Regions from separate parts of the Dechloromonas aquae genome, predicted to be linked through region 1. Evidence: riboswitches for the same ligand, from Rfam matches in the RefSeq annotation. Region 1 holds a riboswitch; the other holds the start of a gene.

Region 1 (7,272 bases):
CAGGTTGGCCAGTGGCCCGGCTGCCGCAACCCACAGCATGTCGCGCTTGGGCTGGCGCAGGCGACCAAAGTCGACCGGCACCGGCTTGGCGTAGCCGAACAGGAAGGACCCGCCGGAAAACAGCAGGATCGCCAGGGGCAGGACAATGGTGCCAAGCGGATCAATATGGCGCAGCGGATTGAGGCTGATCCGCCCCAGCTGCCAGGCTGTCGGATCGCCAAAATGGCGTGCCGCGTAGCCATGCGCCGCTTCGTGCAGGGTGATTGCAAAAATCACCGGCAACGCGGCAACTGCAATCATCTGGATCAGCGCATCGAAGTCCATTGCAAATTACTCCAGTCCGAACGGCGCCAACGGCCCGCGCCCGGCCCGCACCAGCTCGGCGGTACCGCTGCTCAGGTCGATCACCGTAGTCGGCTCGGTGCCGCAGTGTCCGGCATCGAGAATCCAGTCGATCTGATCCTCCAGGCGATCCTGAATTTCCCAACCTTCGGTCAGCGGCGCCTCGTCGCCCGGCAAATGCAAGGTACAGGTCAGCAGCGGCTCCCCCAATTCGGCAAGCAAGGCCAGCGCCACCGGATGATCGGGGATGCGCAGGCCGATGGTCTTGCGCTTGGGATGCATCACCCGGCGCGGCAATTCCTTGGAGCCTTCAAGGATAAACACGTAGGAACCCGGCGTCGTCGCCTTCAGCAGCCGATACTGGACGTTATCGACGCGGGCATAGTTGGCGATTTCGGAAAGATCGCGGCACATCAGCGTCAGATGGTGACGGTCGTCGATCTGGCGGATCAGGCGAATCCGGTCGAGTGCATCCTTGTCGCCGAGATGGCAGCCGAGCGCATAGCAGGAGTCGGTCGGCAAGGCGACGATCGCGCCGTTGCGAATGAATTCGACGGCTTGCACCAGCAGGCGCGGCTGCGGATTTTCAGGATGGATATTGACGACGCGGGCCATTGAACGGGAATAGGTAAAAGAGGAAAACCCAGAAGCTTATACGGAGATCGACAAATGCGACACAGCAACCGGTACTGCAGCTAGCGGAACAAGCGCCAGACCGGCTTCAGATCAAGCGGCAATTGAGCGACGCGACCAAGGTCGACATAACTTTCTTCCGGCCCATGAAAGTCCGATCCGCGCGATGCGTGGAAAGCGTAGTGCCGGGCCAACCGGGCAAAATGCAGCACATGGTCAGGCGAGTGACTGCCGCTGACCACTTCGATCCCCTGCCCGCCAAGCGCCTTGAAGTCATCGAGCAAGCGCCGCATGTCGCCTCCGGACAGTTTGTAGCGCCCCGGATGCGCCACCACCGCCACGCCGCCGGCTGCTGTAATCCAGCCCACCGCCTCCTCCAGCGTCGCCCAGCGATGATCGACATAGCCCGGCTTGCCCGGCGTCAGGTAATACTGGAACACACCGCCAACATCCTTGGCGATGCCGATCGAAACCAGGTAGCGGGCAAAATGTGCACGCGAAATCAGGTCCGGATTGGTGGCATAGCGCAGTGCCCCTTCGTAGACGCCGGGGATACCGATTGCCGCCAGGGCTTCGCCCATCCGCCGCGCCCGCTCGACCCGCCCGAGGCGCAAAGCCTCCAGTCCGCCGGACAAATCCGGATGCGCCGGATCGAAGCCGACACCGACGATATGAATCGGCGTGGTCCGCCACTCAATCGAAATTTCCACCCCCGGCACAAAGGCCAGCCCGCAATCGGCAGCGGCAGTCGCCGCCTCGGCAAGCCCGCCCAGCGTGTCATGATCGGTCAGCGCCCAGCAATCGACGCCATTGGCCGCCGCCCGACGCGCCACCTCGCCCGGCGGCAGCAAACCGTCGGAAGCGGTCGAATGACAATGGAAATCGAAATTGGCAGGCGTCACGGAAAAATCACGGCAGGGCAAAGGTTTATTTTATCACGAAGGTCCGGGCATCCCCGGCAGCCGGCAGCCGCGACGAATGGCGCAAATACCGGGGGCCAGCGGCAGCACATTCAGCCACCCCCAAAATGAGTAATCCACCCTTTGGAGATGCACCACGAAGGGGGGCAGCCGCAGCCAGTTGCTGCGAAAGTGCAACACCTACTCGATCGCCCAGTACCTCGGCATCCCGCAGGAAACCGCCCGGCGCAAGATTCGGCTGCTGATCGATCGTGGCTGGGTACTCAAGGAGAGCGACGGTTCGCTGATCATTTCTGCCGCCTGCGAGGCCGAATTCAAGCAGGAGTTCATTACCGAAACCATGCGCGATTTTGTCAGCACGGCGCGCGCGGTCTTTTCCATGCTGGGAATCGAAGTCAAACCCGAGCTCCTTCCATCGGCCCCACAGGCGCCCGAACAGCCATGAGTGCGAACAGATGAAACAGCGGCCACTGCGCGCCCTGATCGTTGACGACCTGAACGTCATTCGCCACATTTTGATGCTGACTCTGAAAAACCACGGCTTTGAAGTCATGGGCGCCAGCGAAGGCCGGGTCGCACTCGACTGGCTGGCAAAAAAACGCTTCGATCTGGTCCTCTGTGACTGGAACATGCCGCGCATGAATGGTAGCGAACTGGTCACCGCAATCCGGGCCAGGCATAAGGACATTCCCATCATCATGGTCACAGCCGAGGGCGACCCCCAACTGGTCAAGGAATTACTGGCCCTCGGGGTGAATGGCTACGTTATCAAGCCATTCCGGATTGACACCCTGCTCGCTGCAGTCAGAAAAATCTTTCCCGACCTGGAATAACCCACTCCCCCCTCACCATGAAAATCGACATTTCCAGCCAGGTCAGCAATCACCAACTGACCATCCGGATCGCCGGTCACTTTACTTTCCTGGCCCACGGCGAATTCAGGAAGTCATTTCAGGGTTTGCTGAACGAGCAGATCGCCGAAGTAACGCTCGACTTCGCCGGACTCGACTACATCGACAGTTCGGCGCTGGGATTGCTGCTGACTTTGCGGGCTGCGGCTGAAAAGCTGCCGCGCAAAATCAGGATCATCAACAGCCCCCCCAAGGTCAAAGGCATCCTCAAGATCGCCAACTTCGAGCGTCTCTTCGACATCGCCTAGCCCGCCGCCACCAACGCTCCCCAAGGGGAAAACGGCATACGGGCCAGTGACCGTAAACCATGCCGCAAACGCTGCACTCAGTCGCGGAAATAGGGTTTGAATTCCGCCGCCGGCTCGCGCTCGGAATAGATGTAGAGAACCACCCCATTCGGGTCCTGCACGGCAAAACCGCGGTCACCCCAGGGGTGATCTTCGAGTGGTACCACCGGCGTCAGGCCCGAGGCCATCAAGGCAGCGAATTCGGCATCGACATCGGCAACGCAGAAGTTGTAGGTCAACCCGGCCGGGTTGCATGGCGGCTGCTCCGGCTGCGGCGCCATGAACTGCAACGAGGCGCCGGAACCGAACTGTAGATTGACGTACCAGCCGCAATCGAAGGTGACCCGGGCGGCAAAGTGGCGCAGATAAAAATCGCGGGATGCCGCAACCTTGTCGGTAATGATGCACGGAGACAACGCTGTCGCTTGCATGATCACTCCTCTGTTCCGGGGGCCACGAAACCGGCCACCCGCTCTTTACAATGCCGCCAGTCTATTACAAATGCGTGCGCAGGACAGCGCACGTCAGCCGGGCCATCACTTTGGCAAAATTTGGCCGACAGCCACGGTCGACCGTGAAAGTCGCTGTTTTTTCCCTGCCCGCCACTGGCCATTGTGCTCGGGCAAGCTCCGCCTGCGCGGGCGGTTGCCCTCCCCCGGCTTTGCCGCTATAGTGCGCCCCGTTCTGTGGGAGAGCGCGGAGACCGCCACGGTCAACCGCCGCCGAAGGCGCAATTTCACCCGAAAACGCTCAGGCAAAAGGACCGCACAACTGCCGGCATGCCGGTAAAACTCTGGAGAGCGGCGTCAACAGCGCCCACCGATGGGGCAAATCTCTCAGGTATCGAGGACAGAGGGGTGAAACGAAAAGATCCGGCTTGCTCCGGATGTTTCCGTTTCACCCCTTTTTTCGTTTCCCAAATGGCTTTTTCAGGCCGCGAAAGGATGGATATGCTGAAGAAAACGGTTCTCAACGCCGCGCACCGCGCGCTCAATGCCCGGATGGTCGATTTTGGCGGCTGGGACATGCCGGTCAATTACGGCTCGCAGATCGAGGAACACCACGCCGTGCGTAATGATTGCGGGATGTTCGACGTCTCGCACATGTGCCCGGTCGATCTGGTCGGCGCCGACTGCCGCGCCTTCCTCTCGCGCCTGGTCGCCAACGACGTCGCCAAGCTGACCGTCTCCGGCAAGGCGCTCTACTCGGCCATGCTCAACGACGCCGGCGGCGTGATCGACGACCTGATCATCTATTTCCTGACTGACACGAAGTTCCGCATCGTGGTCAATGCCGGCACCGCCGAGAAGGATCTGGCCTGGATGCAGGCCAAGGCCGCCGAGTGGAAGCTGGATGTCAGCATCAGCCAGCGCCGCGACGGTGAAAACAATCTCGGCATCATCGCCGTGCAAGGCCCGAACGCCCGCGCCAAGGTCTGGCAGGTGCTGCCGCAGGCCAAGGCCGCGACCGAAGGGCTGAAGGCCTTCTTCGCCGCCGAAGTCGACCAGTACTTCATCGCCAGCACCGGCTACACCGGCGAAGACGGCTACGAAATCATGCTCCCGGCCGCTGAGGCCGAAGGCCTGTGGAATGCGCTGAAGGATGCCGGCGTCGCCCCCTGCGGTCTCGGCGCCCGCGACACCCTGCGCCTGGAGGCCGGGATGAATCTCTACGGCCAGGACATGGACGAGACGGTTTCGCCGCTCGACGCCGGTCTGGCCTGGACCGTCGCGATGAAAGACGCCCGCGAATTTGTCGGTAAAGCGGCGTTGACCGCAAATGGCCAGAAACAGCAGTTCCTCGGCCTGATCCTGCTCGACAAGGGCGTGCTGCGCGGCCACCAGAAGGTGGTCACCGCCCAGGGCGACGGCGAAATCACCTCCGGCTCGTTCTCGCCGACGCTGCAACAGTCGATTGCGCTGGCCCGCCTGCCGCTCGGCGTGCAGATCGGCGACGAAGTCAGCGTCGATATCCGTGGCAAACTGCTCAAGGCCAAGGTCACCAAGCCGGTCTTTGCCCGCAACGGCAAAGCGGTTCAATAAGCTCGCAAGGCTTGCACAAAATCTCACCCATTCAGGAGAAAACCATGTCCAACGTCCCGTCCAACCTCAAGTACGCCGCTTCGCACGAGTGGGTTCTCGTCAATGACGACGGCACCGTCACCATCGGCATCACCGACCACGCGCAAGAAGCGCTGGGCGATCTGGTCTTTGTCGAACTGCCGGAAGTCGGCGCGCATTACGCCGCCGAAAAGGAAATCGCCGTCGTTGAATCGGTCAAGGCCGCTGCCGACGTGTACGCCCCGATTGCCGGCACCGTCACCGAAGTAAACCAGGCCGCCGCCGACGCGCCGGAAGCGGTCAATGCCGACGCCTACGCCGCCTGGCTGTTCAAGCTGAAGCCGGACAACCTGGCCGACGTCGACGCCCTGCTCGACGCCGCCGGCTACCAGGCTGTCGCCGACGCCGCCTAAACCCAGGCTTTTACCGGCGCTTTCGCCCGCGTTTTTGCCTGCATTTTTGCCAAAAGTCCCGGCGGACCGTGAACATCACCGATACACCGGGATTTTTCCGGCCACGGCAGGCCGCGCCTGCTGCCCGGCCGCCGCTGGCTGGCCCGAACCGGCGCCAACACCGCCGCGCAGGCCGCGACCACAGCAAACAGACTGAGCCCCCGCGCCGGCCCGCCGTTTAGCCAGACCTTTACCGCCCCACCTTGCGAGACCGAATTTCCATGAGCACGCCTTCCTCGACCCTGCCGCTTGCCGCGCTGGAACAGCACGACGAATTCATTCACCGCCACATCGGCCCCTGCGCTGCCGAAGCCACCGAGATGCTGGCCGCCATCGGCGCCGAGAGCATCGAACAGCTGATCGACCAGACCGTCCCGGCGGCCATCCGCCTGCCGGCCGACCTGCCGCTGCCCGCCCCCAAGCGCGAGCACGAAGCGCTGGCCGAACTGAAGGCCATCGCCAGCAAGAACGTGATCGCCCGTTCCTGCATCGGCATGGGCTATTACGACACGCTGACGCCCAAGGTCATCCTGCGCAACGTCATGGAAAACCCCGGCTGGTACACCGCCTACACGCCCTACCAGGCCGAAATCGCCCAGGGCCGCCTGGAAGCGCTGATGAACTTCCAGCAGATGGTGGTCGACCTGACCGGTCTGGAAATCGCCAACGCCTCGCTGCTCGACGAAGCCACCGCCGCCGCCGAAGCGATGACCATGGCCCGCCGCGCCTCCAAGTCCAAGTCCAACCGCTTCCTGGTCGACGCCAACTGCTTCCCGCAGACCATCGACGTGGTCAAGACCCGCGCCGGCTATTTCGGCTTCGAGCTGGTGATCGACACGGTCGACGCGCAAAAAGATCAAGAATTCTTCGGCGCCCTGCTGCAATACCCGGGCGACAACGGCGAAGTGCGCGACCTCACCGACGTGATCGCCAGCCTCAAGGCCAAGGGCGCCTGTGTCGCCGTCGCCACCGACCTGATGGCGCTGGTGCTGCTCAAATCGCCGGGCGCGATGGGCGCCGACATCGCCCTCGGTTCCAGCCAGCGCTTCGGCATCCCGATGGGCTTCGGCGGCCCGCACGCCGCCTTCTTCGCCACCCGCGAAGCCAACGTCCGCTCGATGCCGGGCCGCATCATCGGCGTCTCCAAAGATGCGCGCGGCAAGACCGCCTACCGCATGACGCTGCAGACGCGCGAACAGCACATCCGCCGCGAAAAGGCCAACTCCAACATCTGTACCTCGCAGGTGCTGCTCGCCAACATGGCCGGCATGTACGCCGTCTATCACGGCCCGCAAGGCTTGCAGACCATCGCCCAGCGCGTCCACCGCCTGACCGGTATTCTGGTCGAAGGCCTGAAAAAAGCCGGCGTGACCGTGTCGACCGTGAATTTCTTCGACACCGTGCAGATTCGCACCGACAAGACCGTCGCCGGCTACAACCTGCGTCCGGTGGCGCCGGGCGTGCAAGGCATTTCGCTCGACGAAACCAGCACCGCCGCCGATGTCGCCGCGCTGCTGCAAGGCCTCACCGGCCAGCAGTTTGATCTTGCCGCCCTCGACGCCGCCGCTGCCGCCAACAGCCCGCTGACGGGTCTGCTGCGCGCCGACGCCGTGCTCACCCACCCGGTGTTCAACACCCACCACACCGAGCACGAAATGCTGCGCTAC
Region 2 (7,272 bases), 490 kb from region 1:
GCTGTTATTGAGGCAGAGATGAGGCGCACCGGCTTCCAATTCTGGTATCGGAATCCACAACAGCCGGGGCAGTCATCGCTAGGTATCGCCTACGTGGAGGATGAGCAATACCAAATCGTTCGCCCCGACTTTATCTTCTTCGCCGAGCAGGACGGCAAGGTAGTGGTGGATTTAGTCGATCCTCATGGCTTGCACTTGGCTGATGCCCTTCCAAAGCTGAAGGGGCTGGCAACCTATGCTGAACTCTATGGCGGTGCTTACCGGCGTATTGAGTCCGTTGCAGAAGCGTGTGGCAAGTTGCGTGTGCTGGACTTGAAGCGCCCTGATGTGCGCCAAGCTATCAAGGAAGCAAGCAGTGCGAAGGGGCTATACGAGGGCACGTGGGCCAGCGACTATGACTGAACGGCAGTTAAACGGTGTGCTGCCGCCATAGCCTAGCTGCTGGCTCAATGTCAGCAAAGGCCGAGCTCTTTGAATAGCCTCTACGGCCGCTTTCTGGGCTAAGCAGCTTCCTCAATGGCAGCGATCGGGTCAAGCATCATTCCGGGCAGTGTGGGCTTTTCGGTTCATCTCCGCCAGCCTGCAGAGTTCGGCGCCCTTTTAGTAAATTCGTACATCCGGTATCGCCCCCGCCAACACTCCCACAAGCCCGTTACTGCTTCAGCTTCGTCGAGTACTGAGTCCAGCCCAGTATTGGGCGGCAGCTTTGTTGCAGGCGCGGGTGAGGGTCGGTTTTTCTCATCAAAGACTGGATGATCAGCTGTTTGTTAAACCTAACTTGCAAAAGTTTTAATAAGGAATGCTTTGTTAAAGCTTTCCCCTGGCCTGATTGGCTGGATGGCCGCTGGAAGCCTCCCCAGGCAGGGTGCTGCAAGCCGGCGGAATGCGGTACCCTGCAGCCCTTGCTGAGTCGTGGCGGCGGTTTTTTGCTTCTGCCACGGTCGACCGTGGATTTGACGTTTTTTTCTGCCGACTGCGCGGTCGGTGGCGGGAGGAGAGCGCGATGGATGTCTTGAGTGACGAGCAGCGGCTGCAGTCGGCAAAAACCCTGACCACGGTGTTGTATGCCTTGTACGCGGCTTCCTGCCTGTTCGGGGTGACGGCGGTGGTGGCGATCATCGTCAATTACGTCAAGCGCGACGATGTGCTCGGGACTTATCTCGAAAGCCATTTTCGCTGGCAGATTCGCACCTTCTGGTTCGGGCTGCTGTGGATGGCTGTCGGCTGGCTGACTTTCATCCTGCTGGTCGGCTGGCTGGTGCTGGCGGCCAACGGCATCTGGCTGATCTACCGGGTCGTCAAGGGCTGGCTCTACCTCAACGACGGCAAGCCGATGTACCCGTAGCCCGCTGCCGGCTCAGGCGGGCCGCTATTGCGTGGCGCGGCTTGGGTAGTGGGGCAAGGGTGGCGGTGCGTTCCGGCATCGCTTTTTTGTTTGCCGGAACGATGCCGGGGCTGCGCCTTGCCGAACGGCAGCGGCGGCCAAGGTGGCGTGCCTGGCCGGGGTGTTTGCCGGGTTGGCCTGCCCGGCGCCGGCTTGAGCCGGTTTTACTCCCAGCGTTGCGCGTAGCTGAAGGTCGGCAGCCGCCAGGCGCGGTGTAGCGCCAGCATGCGGAAGCTGAAGCCGGCGGCAAAGCAGAGCAGGACATTGCCGTTGCGCTCCAGTCCGAGGGCTTGCAGCGCCAGAAAAAGCAGGCAGACAGCCAGCGAGACGCTGGCGTAGAGTTCGCGGCGGAAGACGACCGGCACCTGGTTGCACAGCACGTCGCGGATCACGCCGCCGCTGATGCCGGTGAGCATGCCGGCCATGACCGCGATCAGCGGCGAGTAGCCGAGTTTTTGCGCGATGCTGCAGCCGATCAGCGAAAAGGCGACCAAGCCGAGCGCATCAAGGCTGAGGAAGAGATGCTTGAGGTGATGCAGGTGGCGGGCGACCAGCGGCGTCAGCAGGCCGGCACCTAGCACCAGCGCGACGTATTCCGGGTGCTGCGTCCAGCCCACCGGAAAATTGCCGAGAATCACGTCGCGCAAGGTGCCGCCGCCAAGCGCGGTGACAAAGGCAATGACGGCGACCCCGAAAATATCCATTTGCCGGCGCCCGGCGGCCAGGGCGCCGGAGATCGCCTCGGCGGCAATCGCAATCAGGTAGATGCCGGGCAGGATGTCGACCGTGGTCAGGGGGGCGAGGGCGGTGACGACGGCGCCGGAGGGCGACCAGGGAAAGGCAAGGACGGGCATGGCAGGGCTCACAGGTCAGGGCCGGCCGCAATCGCGGTGCCGGCAGCAGGGTGGTGCTTCTCCCCCTGTCCTTTTACCTGAGAGTTTCGGCACCAGGTGCCTGCCCCTTCGGTGAGTCCCGCACCGCAGCGGCGGCCGGCTTCTCTCCAGTTAGCGTAACGGTCCTGCGGTTCCTGAGCCTGAGCGATTATGGGAGTTTGCGCCTTCGGCGGGGCTGTTGCAGCCCGCTCTCCCGCAGAGGCGGCGATTATCGGCAAACGCGGCGAGCCGCGTCAAGCGGGGAAGGGCGCAAGGTCGATTTGTCAGAATTGGTGCTTACTGCCATTGCTGGCGGTCAGTTTTGACCGGGGGCGGGTAAAAGCCGGCGGCCAGGGGCGGGAAAGAAAGCTTTGTTTTTTGTTTTGTTAAATTTAATCAATGGGTTGTGATTGTGTTCTTGATTCTGGCATGGCTTGTGCAAAAGGCTGGGGGTGGTTTGTGTTTGATCCATCACTCAACGACAGAAACAGGGAGAACGCATCATGGCATGGGAGTTGTTGCTGACCTCGGATATCGGCTTGCTGAGCTTGTTTACCATCGTCTTCATCCTCGGGATGGCGTGGTACATCGGCGGTTATGCGCTCAAGCACATGAAGGAAGACGCCGCCAGGAATTCCGGCGCCGGGCCGCTCACTCGCTGAGCGGCGCACGGTAAAGAACGACCGATCCCCCTTGGTCGTCCAAAGGAGGGCGACTTTCGGTATCTGCTGTGCTGCGGGCTTCCCCCGCGTGCCTACTCCTCCCAGGGGCACGCGGCAAGCATCCCCCGCTGGCGAAGCGACTGAGCACAGCCGATCCGGAGTCGCCCGGCCTTTCCCGGGAGGGGATCAGAGGGAAAAATGCCCGTTGTCACGGTCGACCGTGACAACGGGCATTTTCTGTTTTCCGGTGTTCCGGTTGGCGGTTCTGAGCGGAGTGCCGGATACGCCAAGCAGCATCAGCGTGTTGTAGTCATAGGCGGAATCGATTGCGCTGGTCGGGTATTCGACGCTGTTGTCGCCGTGCAGGATGAAGCCGAGATCGGCGGGCAGGGTGTCGCTGGCACTGCCGTTGCTGCCGCCATCCCCGCCTGTCAGCGTGGTCGAGCCGGCCGGCAGGTTGACGCTACTACATTAGCGTTGGCCGTTGGGGAACTATAGCTCCCCCGGGGAAAGACAGTGTGTCTTGACCATAACTTACTGACCGGATGGGGAAAACAGTCGTTTGTCATAATTCCGGGTGGCTGCTCAGGCCTGGCGTTTGCTCGCCGGGCGCTTGCTGCTGCGCGGTTTCTTGTCGCTTTCGCCGGCGGCCTTGGCCGGGATGCGGGTCGGGTCGACCTGCTCCAGCCAGATCAGGGTGTCGATGTAGGACATGAAGCCCTGCAGATAGTCCGGGGCGACCTCGCGCATCACTTGCAGGCTGCGCAGCACCAGATGCTGCGAGTTCATCGGGCCGGCGTTTTCCGGGGCCTGGGCCAGGGTTTGCGTCAGTTGCTGTTCGGTGCTGAGGCGTGACCAGGCGTCGCGGAAATAGGCCACCGCCTTGAGTTCCGGTGCGGCGGTGCTTTGGCCGATGGGCAGCGGCGCGCTGCTTTTTTCGCTATTTCCACGGTCGACCGTGGAAATACGGGATTTTTGCTCGGCAAAGGGGAGGTCAGGCAAGGCCTGCTCGCCGATGTAAGCCAGCAGTTCGGCGAGCGGGCTGGCGGGTTCGGCCACGGCCGTTGCGCTGGCGGCCGGAGGGGGCGCCGTCGCGGCCGCTTGCATTTGCTCGATTTGCGCCGTCAGCGCTTGCAGGCGGGCCTGCAGTCGTTCCTGAACGATGCCTGGCTGGGCTTCGGCAAGACGGCTCAGCGCCTGGCGGCGGGCATAAGGCAGCGGGGCCAGCCGGGCCGCCGGGTTGTCTGGTGCTGCCGTCGGGGCCTGGGCGAAGACCTCGGCAGGGCTGTCGCCGGGGGCCGGAGAGGGCGCGGCGAACGAGGCTGTGGCTAGGGCTTGGGTGGCTGATTCAGTGGTCGGGGCAGCCGGTGAATGGTCTGCTGAGTTGGCTGCTGAATCGGTCGCTGAGCTTGCAACCGAGTTTGTCGCTAACTCGGCTGGCAAGCCGGCCGGCCGTGCTGGCGGTGATTCTGCCTGGGGTTCAGCCATGGTTCGGCTTCTCGCTCGGGCTCGATTTGGGTACCGGCGCCATTTCGACCCGGCGGTTTTTGGCCCGCCCCTCGGCGTCGCTGTTGGCGGCGACCGGCTGCTGTGCACCGAAGGCGGCGGCAAAGATCGCGTCGGCCGGCACGCCTTCCTCGATCAGCGTGCGGGTTACGGTCAGCGCGCGCTGGGCCGAGAGCTCCCAGTTGTCGGCAAATTTGCTGTTGCTGCCGCGCACCGGCATGTCGTCGGTGAAGCCGCTGACCATCAGCATCTGGCCGCTGGCGCCCAGGTAGGCGGAAATTGGCGCAGCCAGGCCTTTCAGCACCTGCCGGCCTTCCGGCTGCAGGTGGTCGGAATTGAGCGCGAAAAGCACGTTGCCGCTGATCCCGATCTTGCCGTTGGCGAGGGTCACCCGGCCCGAGGCCAGTGGCCCGGCCAGCGCCTTTTCCAGCGCCAGGCGACGTTGTTCTTCCTGCTGGCGCTTGGCGATTTCGGCTTCCAGGCTGCTCACCAGCTCCAGCTGCACGCCGAGCACGCCGACCAGGATCAGCACGAAGGCGCCGAGCAGGCCGGACATCAGGTCGCCGAAGACCGCCCAGACCGGCGTCGCCTCCAGTGCGTCGGATTCGTGGCCGCTATCGATGCCCTGCATGCTCAGGCCTCGGCGTTGAGCGCAGCGGTGCCGCTGGCCACGCGTTGCAGGTCATCGACCATCTTCTTCTGCGAGAGGATGCTGAGGTCGATGATTTCGCGGGCCTGCGCGACGTAGTAGGCAAGTTGCTCGTCGCTGCGGGTCAGCGACTTGGCCAGCGCGCCTTCGATCCGCTGTAGCGTGCTCATCATCTTGTCGTTCGATTCGGCAAAGCGGTTCACCGCGCTGTCGAAGGCAGCGCCCAGGCTGGCCACTTCGAGCGCGCCGCCGGCGATGCCAGCGCCGATCTCGACCAGCTTGCCGGCTTCGCTGCCGACCTGTGCGGCGAATTGCTGGCCGCTGCGTTCGAGCAGCCCGGCGGCGGCGCTGACCAGCCCGTCGATGGCGGTGCGTTGTTCGGTCGAGGCATGGTTGATCGCGTCGAGCAGGCTGCTCAGGGTTTCCATGATCCGCGTCCGCTCGGCGAGCAGGCTGTTGTCGCGGGCGATGCTCGCCGACAACTCCTGGCGTAGTTGGCCGATCACCTCGGCGGCAGCCTTGGGTGCTTCGGCGGCGGTCTGCATCAGTCGGGTGACTTCGCCGATGGTGGTTTCGCTTTGCGCCTGCGTCGCAGCGATCAGTCGCTGCGCTGTTGCGTCCAGGGTCTGCGTCAGCTGCAGTTGCTGTTGCCGCGCGGTTTCGCCATGGCTTTCCCATTGGCCGGCGAGTTGCCCCGCCAACTGGCCGATGGCTGCGCTGATCTGCTGTTGGCGGCTGGCTTCGCCGGCTGCCCAGTCCTGCTGCCAGGTGGCTTGCTGGTTCTGCAGTTCCCCGAGCAGCGCCGCGCAGCGTTCGGCAAAACTCGCCGCCAGCGCGCTCTGGGTCTGGTCAAGGCTGGCGCAGAGGCGGTCGCTGGCCGCCACGTGCCGCTCCAGCGCGCTGTTCCAGGTGTTGCTGACCTGCGCGGCGGTGGCGGCAAAGTGCTCTCCGATGCCGGCTAACTGGCCGGCGATCTGTTCGCCGAGTGCCAGTTGCTGCGCCTGGCCGCTGTCGATCAGCGCGCCGTGGCGGGCGAGCAGTTCATCCTTGAGCGCGCGCTGGCTGCTGGCGACGGCTGCGAGCAGGGCTTCCGCCTGCTGGCCGAAGCGGCTGCTGAAAGCCAGTAGCGTGGTCGCGAGTTGTTCGCGGTTGTGCGTGTGGTCTTCGCTTTGCGCGGCCAGCGCCGTTTGCCAGTGGTTTGCCAGCTGGCTGACGGTGGTGTCGAGGTGGCTGCTCAGTGCGCTGAGGTGCCGGTCGAGGCTGGCAGCCAGCTGCTGCTGGCGTTCGGCGGCGGTACTGGCGAGCGCCGCGTGGGCGCTGCCTACTGAGTCGAGCAATGCCGCGCTACGCCCGGCGAAGCTGGCAACGATCTGCTCGACGCTCCGTTCCAGGCCGTCGCTCAGCGCCGCAAACCGCTCGCCCAGGCGCTCGGCCAGCGCCTGCTGCTGTTCGCGGCTGGCGGCCAGGAGTTCGGCTTGCGCCTGCGCCGAATCGCGCTGCCATTGCTGTTGCTGTTCGGCCAGGCTGGCCAGCAGCGTGCCGGCGCGCCGCTCCAGATTTTCGCTATAGGCGTCGAGGCTGGCCTGGTTGGCGGCTTGCTGGCTGGCAGCGCCGGCCTCTTGCCGGGCCAGCGCGGCTTGCCACTGCTGCCCGAGTTCGCCGGCGGTTTGCGCAAACCGCTCGGCGGCTTCGCCCAGCTGGCCGTGCACGCTGCCGAACAGGCGCTCGTGCAGGCGCTGGTTTTCGTCGGCAATCCGGCCCATGGTCGCGGCGACCACCGGCTGGATGGTTTCGGCGGCAACGCTGGCGCTGTCGCGGAGGCTGGTTTTCAGCGATTGGTCGACCGAGTGCGCGAGCTCGGTGTACAGCGTTTTTGCTTCGGCGTGGAAGCGCTCCTGGCCGCTCAGCAGGCGTTCGCCCAGCTGGCGCTGCTGTTCGCTCATCTGCACCAGCAGGGTGTCGAGCTTGCCGACCAGTTCCGGCAGCGATTGCGACTGAGCCTGCAGCGCCTTGAAGGTTTCCTGGCGCTGATGAGTCAGCGAAAAGTCGCGCAGGACGCCGGCAATGCGGCTGTCGAGCAGTTGCCCGACTTTCTGCCGGTCGCGCCGGCACAGCGCCGAAATCAGGCCGAGCATGGCCGAGGTGGCGACCCCGGCGACCGAGGTGCCGAAGGCGACGCCCAGGCCCTTGACCGGCGCC

Evidence for each region. Region 1 has a riboswitch for glycine ahead of gcvT (glycine cleavage system aminomethyltransferase GcvT). Riboswitches for the same ligand answer to the same signal wherever they lie in the genome.
Region 2: linked by a shared signal. The riboswitch ahead of VX159_RS08545 (trimeric intracellular cation channel family protein) and the one ahead of gcvT (glycine cleavage system aminomethyltransferase GcvT) in region 1 are both predicted to bind glycine.

Annotation. Positions count from the first base shown of each region.
Region 1 is NZ_CP144212.1:1,382,600-1,389,871, reverse strand. Features, by position in the region: gene VX159_RS06310 (site-2 protease family protein) at 1-324, opposite strand, end outside; gene VX159_RS06305 (L-threonylcarbamoyladenylate synthase) at 331-957, opposite strand; gene VX159_RS06300 (3',5'-nucleoside bisphosphate phosphatase) at 1,038-1,877, opposite strand; gene VX159_RS06295 (hypothetical protein) at 2,056-2,340, shown strand; gene VX159_RS06290 (response regulator) at 2,351-2,728, shown strand; gene VX159_RS06285 (STAS domain-containing protein) at 2,746-3,054, shown strand; gene VX159_RS06280 (VOC family protein) at 3,132-3,524, opposite strand; glycine riboswitch at 3,771-3,869, shown strand; glycine riboswitch at 3,877-3,956, shown strand; gene gcvT (glycine cleavage system aminomethyltransferase GcvT) at 4,044-5,135, shown strand; gene gcvH (glycine cleavage system protein GcvH) at 5,180-5,566, shown strand; gene gcvP (aminomethyl-transferring glycine dehydrogenase) at 5,827-7,272, shown strand, end outside.
Region 2 is NZ_CP144212.1:1,872,569-1,879,840, reverse strand. Features, by position in the region: gene VX159_RS08555 (DEAD/DEAH box helicase) at 1-402, shown strand, start outside; gene VX159_RS08550 (DUF4870 family protein) at 1,004-1,345, shown strand; gene VX159_RS08545 (trimeric intracellular cation channel family protein) at 1,549-2,163, opposite strand; glycine riboswitch at 2,396-2,483, opposite strand; gene VX159_RS08540 (DUF3149 domain-containing protein) at 2,760-2,918, shown strand; gene VX159_RS08535 (hypothetical protein) at 3,117-3,416, shown strand; gene VX159_RS08530 (DUF2894 domain-containing protein) at 3,504-4,406, opposite strand; gene VX159_RS08525 (OmpA family protein) at 4,399-5,055, opposite strand; gene VX159_RS08520 (DUF802 domain-containing protein) at 5,058-7,272, opposite strand, start outside.